Regions from separate parts of the Blautia hansenii DSM 20583 genome, predicted to be linked through region 2. Evidence: riboswitches for the same ligand, from Rfam matches in the RefSeq annotation. Region 2 holds a riboswitch; each other region holds the start of a gene.

Region 1 (4,417 bases), 1.0 Mb from region 2:
AGTTTTACCTTTTGCAGTTGTTTTATTCTCTGAATTACTTCCTGCCTGAGACAGCGCTGTTTCACTTTCTGTTTTCGGTTTCTTCAATATATATTTTCCACCAATTTCTATATCACAGACAACCTGTCCGTTATTTACCGATACCCACTGTTTTTCCTGCTGTTTTCCGTCTTTTTCATAATACAGCATGTATACGCTTTCTTTTAATGCTGTATCAATAGCAATCTCAACTTCTCCCGGAAACGCTCCTGTTTCCTTGGTTTCAAATTCCAAAGAATTTTTCTGTTCTCTTATCTCTATTCCTGCTTTCATATCTGCCGGTTCATATACATTTTTTCCTTTTAAGCAAATGGTGTACCCATTCCCCTGATATGTATAATCTTTCTTGGAATTTTTCACATTTTCAAAAATTTCTGCTCCGATAACTTCCTGCTCCAGTTTTTTGATAATACTGTCTGCTCTTAACAGTTCTTCTTCATACTGTAAATGTTTTCTGTTTGCTTCCGGAATTTTATAGTAAGCTGTTAAAAGTCTTTCTATTTCTTTTTTGTCCTTCAGTGTAATGTTTAAAGGCTCAAAGCCTTCCCATATTTCCTTATCTAAAGCCTCAATTTCTGCTGCCTGTGTTTCTACTTCTTTTAACATTTGTTCCAGCTTTGTTTCAAAAGCTTTTTTTTCGGAGAAATTTCCCATGAGACTTAATTCCACTTTCAATGCGTATAACTCATGGGCATTATCTAATGTCAGATTGCCGGAAAATGCTTCCAGTTTTTTTCGAAACGCTTCAATTCTTTCCGGTGTTTCCTCTCCGCCTGTCTGCCCATTCTCCACATCGGTCATATCATACAAGGAATTTCTTCCCGTAACAGCTCGATACCATGCTGCTAAAGCTAAAGCTCCCTGCTCTGTTGCCATTTGATTAGAGCCACCGTCAATCACATGACAAAATGAACCGTCTGAAACCTGAAAACGCAGCATCTCATCTAATAATGTCTTTCCGTTTTTCATAAATTTTTCAGAATTTAGCAAGGACACATCAATAGCTGAAAGGGCAATGACTACCTGTGCCGTGCTTTCCAAATTTTTCGCACTGTCATATCCTGCATTGCTGATATAACCGCCTTCTTCATCCTGAAGCTGTGCCAGCATTTCAATTCCTCTGTCCACTGCCTCTTTGACTTCCTGCTGCTGTGTATAAGGAGCTAATGCCTGCAATGCCATTGCTGTTATATCCGGATCCGGCTGATTTCCCATTAGCGCCCAGCCTCCTCCTGAAATTTCTGATAACAAAATTGTCTGGATAAGATCTTCTCTGGTTGTCTGTGTACCTAAACCTTCCAGCTTTGGGATTTCATATTGATTAGAGTCAAAAGCAATCAATGCAAAAATTGTACCGTTAATTCCCTGTCTGTTTACCTTTTTCATATTTGCTAAAGGCTGAAGCAGATTATACCCCTCTACGGATGTGGGATTTATTCCCATAGAAGTAAGCGCAAGGGTTACTCTGGAATATTCTGTATATTTTGTTGTATGAAGGACTCCGCCCGTTTCTCTCAGCTTTTGATAAATATTCTGCAAATAATTATTCTTTGCCGAATTATTCAAATTTCCGTTTCTCGCCATTGCAATTACAGCCCATTCACCTCCAATAGAGTCCACAATGGGATTGGTAACTGCTGTCTGCAAATAATTTTCAGCTTTATTTAAACCTTCAAATGCCGGCTGATAAATTGTTATTCCATCCTGTTTCTGCGCATCGGAGACAACCATTTTCTCTGCACATTCTGTCTCATCTGCTGTGCCTGCAAGGAATTCTTCATCCAAAACACTCTCTGCTGTTCCCGGTAACATTTCCTCCTGCAAAAACTCGTACGTTTCTGCTCCTAATACCGACATCGGTGACTGAATGGCTAACATAACCGCTATCGCAGAAACTGTTATTTTTAAATTCTTTCTTTTCATTTCCAATCTCCTTTAATTGTTCATTCTGTGTCATATACAGAAATTTCCTATGAAAAGGAATTCTGCTTTGCAGAATTCTCCGCCTGCGGCGGGTTGCTTCAGCAACATGATACCTGTCCGCCGCAGTGCGCATCCTTGCGGAGCAGTTTTATTTCATAGGACGCAATTTCCTATGAAATAAAAAAGGTTCTTTTCCCATATCGGCAAAAGAACCTTCTCAATCAATCATTCAATATGAATTTTATCACTGCATATTGCTGTACGCAAAAAAATCTCCTCAGCCCGGAAATACTCTATATACATGGCAGGTGTTCTGACTTTGCTTCATCCTTGGAAATGCCTTCTCAAATTGCTATTCAATGGCTTCTATTTCCTCGTCCGCTTCACAGCAGAGGTGACTGTACCGGAATTTCACCGGTTTCCCTTTTAACCTTGAACCTAGGGCTCAACGACCACTTAGACTATGCAGTTATATACTCTTATAGTACATAATTAGAAGAAATATGTCAAGCACGGGATTTTCACTCTTTTCTGCTGAAATTAGATATTTCCACCCTATCATCATCCAGATTTTCTTCTTTACAGGAAAACTCAATCCTGTCCCCCTGCTCTGTATTATACAATTTATAATCTACCTTTTCACAATCCAACATTACACTTTGGGGTTCTGTCCCTTCCTGTGTTGCTGTATCTTCTTCTATGATGACCTCCATTTGGCTGTTTTCTATATCAATCTTCTGTACTACTGCGTCAAAAGAAGATGGTGGTACAAAATCACATTTTGAAGTTTTAAACTCTGTGACTTTCTTATAATATCCCCAACTTAATGCTCCCACGACAATACAAATCACTGATATTCCTACCAAAATCAATGTCCTTTTTCCTGATTTTTTCTTTTTATCCATTTTGCTTCCTCCTTTATCCATGTAATTCTAAAGGCAATCCATCCGGATCAAAGAAGAACGTCATTTGCTCTCCTGTAAATTCATCTATTCGAATTGGCTCTACCTCTACTCCCAACTTTTCCAGCTCTTTTGCCATTTCTTCTACCGACTCTACTTTAAATGCCAGATGGCGCAAACCATTTGCCTCAGGATAACTTAATCTCTTAGGACATCCCGGAATAATAAACAACTCGATTTCTATATTTCCTTGACGAAGGTCAATTTTATAATCTTTCCGGTCTTCCCTGTAATTTTCCCGAATAACTTCAAACCCCAGAATATCCACATAAAATTTTTTAGACTTTTCATAGTCACTACCGATAATTGCAATATGGTGCATGGTATCTAATTTCATCACTATCACTTCTCCTTACCCTTCACCGGCAACCTCAATAAGATTACCGTCCAAATCATAAAATCGCACAACTTGTCTTCCCCATGAATTTCTTGTCAAAGGCGTCACATATTCTATAACATCTTCATAAGATTGAAGTTTTTCTAAAAAATATTCCATATCTCTTTCTGTAAAATAAAGCTCTGTTTTATTATGCTTCGAGTACAACTCTCTGTGTATTGTTTCTTTCCAAAGACCTTCCTCTTGAAGAACCAGTCCTTCTGTTAAGATTACATTTTCCCCACTGTCCAGAACAACCTCAAGTCCAAATAAATCTCTATAAAACTTTTTTGATCTTTCTATGTCCTTTACAACAATCAATACATTTTTTAGTTTCATCTTCCGCCTCCTAAAAAGAATATTTCCCAATTCTCTTTCAATCATAGAATTCCTCTGATTTTTTAAACTTCGTCTGAAAGGTTACTAATAGATATGACTTATAAATAATAGATACAAAACAGATTTGATATTAGAATTTTTGATTTGTTGTTTTTATCTATGATTTTTGAGATTTTCTAATTCTTCCAAAGAAATATCGCAAAGCTCCATGATTTCCTCATCACTTAGCCCCTTAGATAACATTTTCGATACAATTCTTTTCTGAGCTTTTACTGTTCCCTCTTTTAATCCTTCTTTTCGCTCATCTTTTAACATTTCCTCTAAAGTCATAAAGCGTTCCTCCATCTCGCGACTTTCTTTTAAATCTGCTTTTACAAATTTCAAAAAAGCCAACAGTTCCTTGGAAATTTCATCCTCATTCTCTCCGCAAGTACTTAAAAATACAATTCTTCTTCCATCTTCCAATGGTGTTTGATTGCTTTCTTTGCACTGCATCTGAAAAGTATAACGATATTTTCTTTCACCAAAAGGATCAAAATCACAGATAAAAATCACGTAACTATCGGGTAATTCTGCATATTCTCTTCCTGATAAAAGAATATCCATATCCATTTGACTTTGATAATATCTGCTGCGTCTGCCGAGTGCAGGTTTTTTCGTCATCTGCATCTCCACATTATAACAAGTATTATTTTCATCTTTGGCATAGACATCTAAACGAATACCTTTATAGTCAGGATGATAGACCATACTTTTTTCCCTGCTAACATCTACACGG
Region 2 (4,417 bases):
GATGGCATCAGAATAATGGGATGACTTATATTTATGATGAGGACAAGCAGTATACGGAGAATTATTGGAATACAGTAAATCCGTTAAGACTGCCGGGAACAACGGTAGTTCCTGTAAATATTGGGACAGGGAAACCGGATGGCTCAGGTTTTGCACAGGGCGGAGACTTCTGCTCTAAGGAGAGCTGGGTAGGAGGAACTTCCATAGGAAATTATGGCGTCAGCGGTATGTCATTTTCAGGAGAAACGCAGGGAATTGCAGGAGACGCACCGGTTTCTTATGCGCCGGATTTAAAAGGCAAGAAGTCATGGTTTATGTTTGATGACGAAATTGTCTGCCTTGGAGCAGGAATTACAAATAAAAACATGGAACTTCCGGTGGAAACTACCATTGAGAATAAGAAGTTAAGAAAAGACGGAAGCAATCAGCTTCTTGTCAATGGAGAAAAAACAGAAATACCTGTGAAAGAAGCGAATGTAAAAGAGTTGGTGGAACGTACAGCAGACATATCAGGCACAAGCTTTGAGCAGGTAAATTGGGCACATTTAGAAGGCAATCAGTCTGTGGGAACAGGATATTATTTCCCTGAAGAAAATACAGAAATTCAGGTTCGTCGAGGTCAGACCACAGGCAGTTGGAAAGACGTAGGAACTTTTGAGGGAGAAAGCACAGAAAATTATCTGGAAATGTGGGTAGACCACGGACAGAACCCAGAAAACGCATCTTACAGTTATGTATTGCTTCCCGAAACAAGTGCAGAAGAAACAGAAAATTACGCACAAGCGCCTAAGGTAACCATACTGGAGAACAGCAGTGAGGTTCAGGCAGTGCGCCATGAGACATTAAAAATCACAGGCATAAACTTCTGGCAGGAGCAGGGAGGAAGTATAGACGGAATAACAAGTGATAAGGCTGCGTCTGTTATGCTTCAGGAAACAGAACAGGGAACAGTGAAAGTTTCTGTTTCCGACCCCACAATGAAGAATAAAGGAAATGTTCAGCTTACACTTGAAGAAGAAATAGCAGACTGTATTCAGTTGGATGAAAACGTTACTTGTGAAAAAACAGAAAACGGAGCAGTTTTGACTTTTGCTATGGCAGGAACAAACGGAGCAGCTTCCATGGCAGAGCTTCAGCTTGTGCCGCCTGTAACACCGCAGCCGGAAGAACCGGAGACACCTCAGAAGCCGGAAAATCCGGAAGAACCAAGTACACCGGAAATTCAGGAAACTGATATGCTGGTAAATAAAGAGCATGGTGTCAAATTAACGGGAGAAGGTCTGACATCAGATATGCAGTTATCTGTGGAGAAGCTGGATAAAAAACATGCAGATGTGAAGCTTATGGAAAAGGAAATTTCCAAGAAACAGCAGCTTGACAATCCTATTGAAATTCAGCTTTTAAAAGACGGAAAAGAAATTGCCCTTCCTCATAAGGCAGAGCTTCAGCTTCCTGTATCGGAAAAATATAACGGCAAAGAAGTTGTGGTACTTTCCTGTGACAATGAAAATGTAAAAAAATTAAAAGGAAAGGTAAAAGACGGATTTGTATCCGTAGAAGTAGAGTCTTTAAACAGCTTTGGTACGGTATTGGATAAGGCAGTTTCTTCAGGTGTGGATAAGGTTAAAACAGGAGATGAAACACCGCTTGTAATGCTGTCTGTGATGTTTGTAGTCGGAGGAACGCTGTTTGTTGTATTAAAAAGGAAGAAAAAGGCTTGATATTCTTTTTTGAATTGTGTACTATAAAGGAGTATAAACTGCATATCCATGATGGTCGTTGGAGCTTGCTCCAAGGTTAAAAGGGAAATCGGTGCAAATCCGATACAGTCACCTCTACTGTAATGCTTTTCGGCTAAGTCAGAAAATCTGCCATCAGAGAAATAGATTTCCGGGTTGAGGGAGTTTTATTTGTGTAGAAAAAGATGTGCAGGATAAAATTTCATAGTGAAGATAGATAAGGTTTCTTTACCGGTGTGTAAAGAGACCTTTTTTTGTGAGTTTGTTACATTAAGGGAAAACTAAAAATGTATAAATATTTTGAAATCCTCTTTTATGCGACTGTCTCATAAAAAATGCTCTGTAAGAAAAAATATGTAAAGGAGAAAGAAAATGAAAAAAAGAAGAAATGCAAACCGTGTTCTCAGTCTGCTTCTGGTAATGGCATTGCTTATTACCGGAATGCCTGTATCGGTACATGCCACAGGCGACATGGAGACTCCGGTTGTAGAAGCAGGAGAAATTTTAAGTGGGACGGGGCAGGAAGCTGAAATTTCTGAAACGGAAATTCCCACAGTTATTGAAGCGGGAACAACTTATACGTTGACAGAGGATATTGTGTTTACAGAAGGTCAAACTTTTGAACGCATTGCAGGAACTTTAGATGGAAATGGTCACACCATTACTCTTGCAGATAAGCCTCTGGCAAATGAAGTGACAGGAACGATTCAGAACCTTGGAGTAACCAGTGAAAATGTTATTGTAAGTGACAAAACTTTTGGAAGTATGGCGATTACTTTAAGCGGAACCATTCAGAACTGCTATTCTACGGCTAAAATAAAATTAACTGGGTGGGCAGGAGAAGTAGGAGGTCTTGTAGGAACTTTCCGCTCAGGAGCAGTTAAAAATACGTACTTTGGTGGAAGTATTGACGCTATGATGGCAGGCGGACTTGTTGGAATTCGAGAAACGGAAGAAAGTATTTTATCTAACAGTTATTATGCGACAGATAAAGCTTCGTCAGCTTCGGGACCTGTATCTTGGGGAAAAAAGCCTGAAGACGGAAATAGTTTCAAAAAAACATTAGAGGAATTAAAGTCTGCAGCGCAATTATTAAATAAAGATATTCCGGACACAGGATTTACATGGACTTCTCCATCAGATGGAAGTAATCAAGGGTTACCTGTTTTAAGACAGAGTGGAGGAAATCCAGAACCTGAACAGATAGATAAAACAGCTCTCCAAAATGCTGTAAATGAAGGAAAGCGACTGGAGCAGGACAGATATACTGAAAAAAGTTGGAAAGCATTTTCTGAAGCATTAGATGTAGCAGAACAAGTTTTGCAGAAATCAGATGTAAAGCAGACAGAAATTGAGGAAGCTTTGAAAGCCTTAAATGCGGCAAAAGAACAATTAGAAAAGAAAAAAGTAACAGAACCGGTTGCTCCGCCAAAAGATGAAAACCAGGTTGTTCATATTAAAAAGCAGGCAGATTTGGAGAAAATAGACGCTGAAAAGACAGACGTTTACTATGTTCTTGATAATGATATTACATTAGACAAAAAATATAAGGCGTTTTTTGAATTTAACGCTACCTTTGATGGAAATGGACATACGGTTACTTTTGAAGATACTACATGGTTGTTTCAGAGTGTTGGAGAACAAGGGATTTTACAAAATACACATTTTACCGGTACTTTAGCTTCATGGGCAGAAAGCGGGCCGGCAGGATATGATTTAAAAGGTGCAATTATTAACTGTTATACAGACGTGAAAGGCGATGGAGCCTGTGGATTTGCAAAACGTCTTACAGGCGGCAGATTGATTAATAGTTATTCTATTAGCGAAGGGAAAATAGCTGTTTTATTTAAAGAATATAAAGGAGGTAACTTAATCAATTCCTATTGGTCTGACAGTGGGAAAAATCCAGTACAATTTCCGGCAGAAGCATTAATAAATTCTTCTGCAAAGTCAGAAGATGATATGAAGACGAAGGAATTTGTAGAGCTTTTAAACAAGAATAAGGGTGAGTTTGGCATCGCATGGGGACAAAATAGTACAGGATATCCTTATTTTGGGGAGAATCAGGAATATAATCCCAACAAACCAAATTTTCCGGAAAATAAATATGAAATAGAGTTTGCTTTTGCAGATGGTGTAACAGAGACAATTGAAAATCAGACTTTATATGTATCACCGGATGAGGTAGGTGCTTTTAATCTGGCAGGAACATTTCACTTAAAAGAATTACCGACTACGAGTACAGTGTCATGGAACATAACAGATGTAAAGCCGGACAGGGCCTTATCAATAGGGGCAGATCGAGGTGAACTTCGAGTAGATGCAGAGGGTTCTGCCATTGTATCAGCAACAGAAAGAAAAGCAGATGCATCCACAGAAACAGTTGCTTGGGTAAAAGTAATTGCAAAATCACAGATAATTGAACAAATTAAGCTTTTTATTGATGGAGAGGATGTAACTAACGGTAAAATAAAAGTAGAAGGTTCCGAATGGAAAAATATTCAGGTACAGGCAAAATATCAGGGAAGCGAAGAATTTATTCCGGTACATAGTTCTCGTTTTACTTATGCGCCAAGTGATGGAAAATTGATTTATAACTTAAACTCATCCAGCGAATTTAAGTTCAACAAGCCGGGAACAGCATCTATGACAGTGACCGCAAAGGCAAACCCCGAAAT
Region 3 (4,417 bases), 1.1 Mb from region 2:
CCATATCCTACTTCTTCTCCATTTACATGGTACATCCATCCGGAGTAGTTGCTGTAATCGAATTCTCCCAGTGCATCTCCACCATCTCCGTTATCTTCATTTCCCCATTCTCTGGCAGTCTCTGTTGTCACACTTCCATTACTGAGTTTTTCAATATATTCCGGTACTACTACCTTATCTGTTCCTAAATCACCACCTACAATAGCTTCTAAATATGTATCTTCTCCTACAAAATTTTCTTTTCCAATCACTTTTTTCAATAAAGTGGCTGCATTATCTCCCTTTTCAAACGGAACAAAAACTGGTTCATAAATATAACCCTGACCGATTGTAAAACGCTCTACAGAAATAACTACATGACCACTTTCATTATCGGGAGTTTGAGGTTTTGTATCTGTAATATCATATAAACTGTTTTTATTTTCTACAAGACGTCTGTATGCTTCTAATGCGTAAGTTACTTGCTGTACTGCCATACCATTTGTCTGTTTTCCATCCTGCCAGCCAAATCCATCTTCTGTTTTATAGCTGTGAAGATTTTTCACTATATTATTTTCATTAGATGTAAATCCCTCATCAGCATTCATTGGATCAATCTTCAATGCTGCAAGAGCAGTAAGTACCTGTGCAGTTGTACAACTATTTTCTTTGCCACCATCTAAATATCCTGCATTTTCTGTTTTCTGTTTTTTTAAATAATCTAAAGTTTTATCTACTGCTTTTTTTACTTTAGGGTATTTATCATCTTGATAGTAAGGTGCCAATGCCTGTAATGCCATACCTGTCATATCAATGCTTGAGCTCTTATTATCAAAAAGTCCAAATCCACCTTGTTCTGTCTGGAAGCTTAAGATTTGTTCAATTAATTTTTCTCTTGTCCACAGTGCATCTGAAGGAATTTCTGATTTCCATCCATCTAAAGCAATCAACGCCCAAATTGGACAATTAGATGTATCTGATGCCATAGATTTACTATTGTATAGTTTTTCAAATAAATTCACATCACTTACGTTCTGCGGATTTTTACCCATAGCTTCTAATGTAATAATCACTCTGGCTAAATCTGTAGCACGCATTTTATCTACTTTTTCTTTTACTTGTTTTTCCACACTCGCATAATATTTATCCAGTGTTTCTTGACTTACTTCTTTTCCTGAACGTAAAAGCGTAAAGAGATTCCATTCATTTCCGTATTTTTCCAGACTTTGTTTTGACAGATAAGCTGTTCCGTGCTCAATATCTTCTTTTGCTACCTTCAGATAATCTACTTCCTCCGGAGCAACTTCTTCTTTTGCAACACGTACAGTAAATTCTACATTTTTACAATCACCGGTTGTATCATATGGAACACCAATTACTGTAACTTCTCCCTCATTCAAAGCCTCCATGTAATGAAGTGTTTTTTTCGGTGCATTTACATCCCATACATCTGCTTCAACACTGTCTGTTACTTTTACAATTCCATCTTGACTGTAAGACCATTGAAATCTCTGCTCTGTGGCGTTTGAAGGTGTTGTATTAATCTGAAATGTTACATAATCTCCATCAAGTAGCTCATAAACCTCTTTGTCCGCTTTCGCATCTTTTAGTGTATCTTTGTAACGAAATTCTACACTGACTTCTTTAGAAATTTCTGGATTTTCTTCACTTGAGATTTTAAATTTCGCCACCCCTGCTTTTTTCGGAACAATTCCATTTCCGAAAGCTTCCATATACTCCGCAATATCAGGTGTCAAAGCTTCCCATACAAGTTTCTGATTTGTTGCGTTATATGGTACAAAACTAAGATTGAAATTTTTCTCTGTATTCTGTCCTTTTGTTATTCCTACATAATATCCGCCCAAACCATTCCAGCTATCAATCTCCCAAACCTTTGGTACTGTTACTGTAAAATCCTGTAATTTTACTGCTCCTGATATTACTTTAAATTCCGCCGCAAGATTTCTGTTTTCGTATAAAGAAGCTTTAAATATAGCTTCTCCGGCTTCCTGCATTGCAAAGGTTCCTGTTCCATAAAACAGTCCCGGTCCACTTACTGTTTCAAAATGCAAAGCTTCCACAGGAATTGTTTTAAACTCTTCTTCCCCTTTTACCCTGCCTTTTATTGATACATTTCCACTGGCAGTTCCTTCTACCTGATATGGTTTGTCCAGAGAAACTTCTTGATTACCTATAAAAGCTTTTACTTCTTCAATTTCACTGGATACATTATCAATAGAAAAGGTCTGAAAAACTTCCCCAGGATTATCTGCATTACAAACATAACCTTCTACTTTTCTTACATCAAACGGAACATATCGTCCTTTTGAATTCACCCAATAATGCTTCTGATACTCTGTGTCTGATACCTGTACACGAGCAGAAAAATTCCAATCCGGACGTTTATCTGTTCCTGCAAGAACAAAGTTACCTGTATCCAACAAATTTAGGGTAAAAGTATTATCCTCACCCATTTCCTGAATTCTGCCATCATCATATTGAAAATACACGTATGGCTGTTCCTTTGCGTTTACCTGCTCTTTCTGACTATTATCTGCTTTTACCGGCACGGTAATCCCTGACAAAAGTAAAACCATTACCAAAAGCATGCTGAGCAACTGCTTTCCAAAAGAATATCTCTTTTGCTTCATATCTTCTTTTCCCCTTTCATGTGCATAGTATGCATATCAAAAAACACCTTTTATCTTTCCAGACAAAAGGTGTTTTGTAATTTTACCATATTAAATTATTCTATACAGAAACCACATAACTATCCTCAGCCTAGAAAAACTTTAAGTGTGTAATGGCAAGTATTCCGACTTCAAATTACTTTCACGGCAGAGGTGACTGTATCAGATTTTCACTGATTTCCTTTTTAACACTGATCAAATAATTTTGTCAGTGACCATTAGAGCTATGCAGTTATGCTTTTTCTTTCCCCTTTATACTACACATTCTATCTACATATGTCAAGACTTTATTCCTTTTCCCACTTATTTTTTCCATCTTTTTTCAAGTAATCACATATTTTATCCAAATAATATAATATTCCACTCAAAAGAATAGCAATAGAAAGAAGCGGATAGGGAGTTACCAGAAAAATAATCGAAAATATAATGAATATTACATATTTTTTTGAAATTTTACTATCATTCATCCTATTTACCTCCCACTCAAGTATATTCCTCATCTATATATTCTATTTGAAATTCTTTTTCCTTACAGTACGCATCTATCCCGCTTCCCTTCTTACAGCGGATTACAGTGCTTTTATTAATGATCCATTCGCCGATCTCCTCCGGCTCTCCCAAAAATTCCACTTTTTTCAACTGCCCGCACCCGTGAAAAGACCACCTTCCGATTTTTTTCACAGATGCCGGTATCTGAACAAATTCTAATGACCTGCATTTGAGAAACGCACTGTTTCCGATTTCTACAAGTGTTGACGGCAGTTTTATTCCCTGAATTGCCGTCTGGTAAAAAGCTTCGTTTCCGATAACCTGAATTCCTTCCGGAAGCTCTATATCTTTCAGAGAAGTGCATTTGTAAAATGCTTTGTTTCCAATTTCTGTAAGTCCCTTTGGAAGACTGATTTTTTCAATGCTTTCACAATTTTGAAAAACTCCGGCTTCAATTCCCTTTAGCATGGTACTCTTTTCAAATTTTACACAGTTTAACCTTTTACATCCTGAAAAAGAGCGTCTTCCCAAATATCGGATACCGGAAGACAAGGTTATTTCTTTTAAATGTACACATCCTAAAAAAGACTCCCAGCGAATTTGACTGACATTTTCCAAATTGATATCACGTAAAGCCGTACAATTATAAAAGCTCTGGTTTCCGATTTCTTTTACCGAGTCTGCCAACTTCACACTTTTAATCTTTACATTATTTTTCAAAGCCTGATTGTCTATACTATGATACACATCCTCCAACGCTAATAATCTTCCTTTGAATTTTTTTCCCTGTTCGCAATTAAAAATATCTTTTGCTTCTGCATGCCATGTACGTACCTGTCCCATACTTTCACCCCTGTTTTATACTTCTAAAATTCCATATTTCTTTTTAATTCGGTCTAATTTTCTCTCCATAGGAAGAGCCAGGAAAAACAAAAAAATCACCGTTGAAACTGCATGAATAACATTAAACGGAAATCCGCTGATATAAACCGCCAAAAAGGATTGCCACGTCAGCTCCTGTGACGCCATGAATACCGTTGAAGTATCCATTAAAAATCCATAAATAATAAGTGTTGCCAATCCACCGAAAATACACAATGTTAAAACATGAAACCACTCTGCTTCTCGACTTCCTTTTCTTTTTTTACTCTTGCTGAAAATCACGCCTGCCAGAAAACCGATAATTCCAAAGGAAAACATCTGCCATGGGGTCCATGGTCCCTGCCCGAAAAAGAAATTCGAAACAAAGCCTGCCATAG
Region 4 (4,417 bases), 430 kb from region 2:
CACCATGACAGATTTAAAAGTAAACAGTGCTGCCCGCCTTGCACTTCCTGAGTCTTTCTCATGGCCTGTAAAAACATGTAACTTAAAACGCTGTATGCAGGAAACACGTATTCCGCTGGAAGGTACTGACGCAGAGCTGGTATTGATTAATTTCCATTTAGAGGCTTACGATGACGGTGACGGAAAAATTGCACAGAGTAAAATGCTGGCTGAAAAGCTATCTAAGGAATACGAAGCAGGAAACTACGTCATTGCAGGAGGCGATTTTAATCAGACTTTTGAAGGAATGGACAAATATCCCATTACCAACACAGAAAACTGGGTTCCCGGAATTATCGGTCAGGATACTCTTCCTGAACATTTTTCTTTTGCAGTTGATGATACTTATCCAACCTGCCGACTTTTAAATGCGCCTTATACCGGTTCTTATGAAACCTCACAGGTCTATGTCATTGACGGCTTTATTGTGTCGGATAATATAACGGTTTCTGATATTTCCGTCATCAACACGGACTTTGAATACACGGACCATCAGCCGGTGCAGATGGAAATTTCTTTAAAACCAGAATAATTTTTCCCAAAATGAGGTTATCGAAGTAAACGACGCTTACTGCAATAACCTCATTTTTCTACAAAGGCAAATCCCGTTTTTTAAATCCCATTATTCCTATCATGAAGAATATTCCTGCTAAAAGCCACAATATCCCTACATACGCAAATCCAACCCAATCATATTCCATTATTTTTTCAGCATCAAACAGCGTCAGCGGAGTAAAATATTTCAAAAATTCAATATCTTCATTTACCTGTGAAAGCATCTGAATTAAGAAAAATCCCAGTCCAATTCCCGCTCCCAGACCAACAGAAAACTTCATTTCATTAAACAGGCAGGCAAACAGAAAGCACATAGAAGCCAAAAATATTTCCAGAGAAGCCAATCCGAAATTCAACACCAGAAATTTCTCAATTTCCAGTTTTCCCTCAAACATAATCTCACTGCATATTATAATCAGCGCTACGGCATACAGAACCAGTAAAATCACTCCTGAAAGCAGGACTACAAGCTGTGTAACAATAATTTCGCTTCGGCTGTAATGCGTATTTAATAAATATGCCATAGAACCTTTTTCCATATACTTAGAAACTAATTTGTAACACATAATGATGATGTAAATAAACGGAATAATCACTAAAATAAATCCATATAAATAATTATTCAAAAAATCCAGCAGTGTAACTCCCGGATTTTCCATACCAAATGCAGCAAAAAATTCCGGCATGCTCTCTGCCATGGCGTTTATTCCGGTCCCTACTTCCGGGTCATACATTGCAGTAATGATACCGGAATAAAGAGTAACAATCCCCATAAACAACAGCAATATTTTATAATTGGATTTTATTTCTCTTTTTAACAATGGTATACTCATCACTTTTCCTCCTTGTAATAACGCAAAAAAACTTCTTCCAACGTCTGGTTTCTGACAGCAATATCCTGCACCTCGTACCGGCTTAACTGCTTAATCAATTCATCTACTTGATTTTTTAAAGACAGAAAAACTGTATTCTCCCTTCTTTGACTGTCAGAATATAAGCCTTGAAAGTTTTCTGCACTTTTTATATCAGAAAAAGTAATTTCATAATGCTTCACTCTGTTATTTTTTATCTTATGTATATCTTCATCTGCGACAATTTTTCCGTCTTTTATCATAACCACTCGGTCACAGGTATTTTCCACTTCTTCAAAAATATGCGAAGACATTAAAATTGTTTTTCCAGCATCCTTCTCCCTTTTAATCAGCTCTACAAACTTGTTCTGCATAATCGGGTCTAATCCCGTAGTCGGTTCATCTAAAATTAAAATCGGCACGTTCTGCATAAAAGCAATAATCAATCCGATTTTTTGCTTCATACCCTTAGACATCTTTTTAATCTTAACCTGTGTATCGATTTCCAAATATTCCGTTAGTTCTCTCGCATACGTCAGGTCTTTCATCTTCTTCATTTTCGCCATAAATTCAATAAACTCTTTTCCTGACATATTGTCCATAAAAGCAATTTCGCCCGGAAGATATCCCACCTTCATCTGAACACAAGAAGCATTGCGAAAACAATCCATGTTTAAAATCTGTGCCCTTCCTTTTTGTGGGCTTATAAATCCCATAAGATGTCTGATGGTTGTAGTCTTTCCTGCTCCATTAGAGCCTAAAAATCCCACAACTTCACCTTCTTTCACAGAAAATGACACATCAAAAATTCCTTTTTTATTTCCATAATCCTTGGTCAGATTTTCAATTTCTATTACAGCCATCCATTCCCCTCCCTATCATTCTGCTCTCTACTTTTTATTATTTTCTTATTATACAAAAGCAAAGTTTCCCGGACAAGAGTAAGAATGTTATGACAGAATTTCTATCACGTAAAAAGACTGCATATCTCTCGATACACAGTCCTATAAAAATATGAAATATTGTTTCCTGATGAAGTGCCCTGACTTTAGTCACGAATTATTCTGTTCCTGCGGAGGATGCGCCGTTTTGTCTGTTGCGGGAAAACAAAACTTTGTAAAACAGGAGTTCAGAAGCAGGACACCTCACCTGCCATTTAATCAACGCATAATTCTATAAGTTCAGGTTCTTACCTTTCGGCATTCCATAAAAAAATCCACCTTCATCATGAAAGTGGAATCATCTACTGTAACTCACAGTATGAGGGATTCAAACTTTGCACGGAAGTTTTCACCTTACTGCTATTAAGCAGGTTTCCTGACTCATGGTTCATTGCTTTGCTTCTCCTTCTCGTATCAAAATACAATGGATTATTGAAGCATTGCTCCCCAAATACAGTGACCGGATCGCTCAGGATTCTCACCTGATTCCCTTTTCACCGGCGTTGTGCGGTCAACGCAGATGCACTTAATAGGTTTATGGAATTATACAACACAATAATACCATTCCATATACCCACAGTCAAGCATTTTTCTTTCTCTCATTTTCCCGTTTTCGCTTTGTCATAAGTCCGCCTATACGCCCGGTTTCTTTTGCTGACAGACTTTTCCATCCACTGTCTAAAACCTTATCTAAAAGTCCTAATTCCTCTGCGATTTCATATTTTACTTTCTCTTCTTCCGGAATATTATTCAAATCAATTTTTTCTTCTTTTTTCTTTGCCATAAAAAAGCCACACTCCTTTCTTCTTTGGAGTATGGCCTTAATTTACAGTTTTATACAAAGAAACCTGCTTTTATTTTGGAATTACGATTGCTGCAATGATATAAGCGATAATTCCTGTTCCAAATCCCATGCAGGTAAGAATAATCCATGCAAGACGGATTAAAGTAGGATCAATATTGAAATATTCTGCGATACCTCCGCAAACACCTGCTAACATACAATTTGTTGATGAACGATATAATCTTTTATCTGACATAATACTCTCTCCTTTTACTGATTTTCAAAATTAACAGCTACACTTCCTGAACTGCTTTCAATATCTATTTTTTTCAAGCTTCCTGCTGTGCCATATCTGGCATTTGTAGTTCCTGCGTGTTCCTCTCCGTTTAATACAAGATGACCGCTGGCGCATTTTGTCCTCACTGCGTAATCCTCTAACTTTCCTGTCTGTGTAACAGCAAAATCGCCGGATGCCATTTCAATATCTGTTTCCTGTGCATCTAAAAGCTCTATCTGCACGCTGCCTGACATCAAAGTAAAATCACCCTCTCTTACGGAAAGCTTTCCTGAGCTTAAAAATTGTCCCGACTCTAAATGAACATCAAGAGAAGAAAATACTTTACTTTCCGGTACTTCAATAATAAGGTCTTCCATTACCCCATAATCATGATATTCTCTTTCCAGTGACAGCTCCCTGTCTTCTGTATCTAATTCTAAGAAATCCTGATCTGTCAGCCCTGAAATTCTGATTTCGTCCTCCGGAATTGTACGAATTTCTACCTTTCCTGAATAGATTTCAATATCTATACTGTCTATTTCTGAAGGAAGAAATTCACGCTGTTCCATGCTGCCATGATTAAAATTGTCTAAATCTCCAAGGCTATGACGATAATCGTTAAAATCATCGTCCATATCCCACCACGGTCCTTCGTGATCCCGACATGCTCTCCTAAGAACATGATACAAACGGCTATTTGTAAAATTACCGGTAATGGACCGAACCGAACCTCCAAATACCAATCCCACGCCTGCAAGGCATCCGCCTACAATACCTGTAATGAGAACAACAATCAATGCAATCTTCGTAAATTTTTTCATTTTCTTTCACCTCCCCGTATTCCTCTGTGTAAAATTCTTTGTATAAAGTCAATTACCCAGCGGAAACAAATCGGAAATACTTTTACTGCCAGCCACAAAAATCCCAGCAAAAGCAATAAACCGATACAAATCATCAAAAGTCCTGTGCC

Evidence for each region. Region 2 has a riboswitch for cobalamin ahead of CGC63_RS14830 (DUF4430 domain-containing protein). Riboswitches for the same ligand answer to the same signal wherever they lie in the genome.
Region 1: it holds a riboswitch for cobalamin, as region 2 does, so the genes downstream of both, CGC63_RS04810 (prenyltransferase/squalene oxidase repeat-containing protein) here and CGC63_RS14830 (DUF4430 domain-containing protein) in region 2, are expected to answer to the same signal.
Region 3: it holds a riboswitch for cobalamin, as region 2 does, so the genes downstream of both, CGC63_RS15635 (DUF4430 domain-containing protein) here and CGC63_RS14830 (DUF4430 domain-containing protein) in region 2, are expected to answer to the same signal.
Region 4: it holds a riboswitch for cobalamin, as region 2 does, so the genes downstream of both, CGC63_RS12915 (ABC transporter ATP-binding protein) here and CGC63_RS14830 (DUF4430 domain-containing protein) in region 2, are expected to answer to the same signal.

The regions. Positions count from the first base shown of each region.
Region 1 covers NZ_CP022413.2:948,417-952,833, reverse strand. The annotation lists gene CGC63_RS04810 (prenyltransferase/squalene oxidase repeat-containing protein) at 1-1,962, opposite strand, end outside; cobalamin riboswitch at 2,249-2,434, opposite strand; gene CGC63_RS04805 (hypothetical protein) at 2,484-2,867, opposite strand; gene gloA2 (SMU1112c/YaeR family gloxylase I-like metalloprotein) at 2,881-3,261, opposite strand; gene CGC63_RS04795 (VOC family protein) at 3,277-3,639, opposite strand; gene CGC63_RS04790 (Rpn family recombination-promoting nuclease/putative transposase) at 3,793-4,417, opposite strand, start outside.
Region 2 covers NZ_CP022413.2:2,971,521-2,975,937, reverse strand. The annotation lists gene CGC63_RS14835 (polysaccharide lyase 8 family protein) at 1-1,721, shown strand, start outside; cobalamin riboswitch at 1,757-1,890, shown strand; gene CGC63_RS14830 (DUF4430 domain-containing protein) at 2,112-4,417, shown strand, end outside.
Region 3 covers NZ_CP022413.2:957,811-962,227, reverse strand. The annotation lists gene CGC63_RS15635 (DUF4430 domain-containing protein) at 1-2,630, opposite strand, end outside; cobalamin riboswitch at 2,768-2,904, opposite strand; gene CGC63_RS04840 (hypothetical protein) at 2,957-3,136, opposite strand; gene CGC63_RS04835 (leucine-rich repeat domain-containing protein) at 3,153-4,001, opposite strand; gene CGC63_RS04830 (ECF transporter S component) at 4,017-4,417, opposite strand, start outside.
Region 4 covers NZ_CP022413.2:2,541,396-2,545,812, forward strand. The annotation lists gene CGC63_RS12905 (endonuclease/exonuclease/phosphatase family protein) at 1-571, shown strand, start outside; gene CGC63_RS12910 (DUF2705 family protein) at 630-1,427, opposite strand; gene CGC63_RS12915 (ABC transporter ATP-binding protein) at 1,427-2,308, opposite strand; cobalamin riboswitch at 2,736-2,931, opposite strand; gene CGC63_RS12920 (alpha/beta-type small acid-soluble spore protein) at 2,967-3,170, opposite strand; gene CGC63_RS12925 (PspC domain-containing protein) at 3,241-3,426, opposite strand; gene CGC63_RS12930 (DUF4097 family beta strand repeat-containing protein) at 3,441-4,268, opposite strand; gene CGC63_RS12935 (DUF1700 domain-containing protein) at 4,265-4,417, opposite strand, start outside.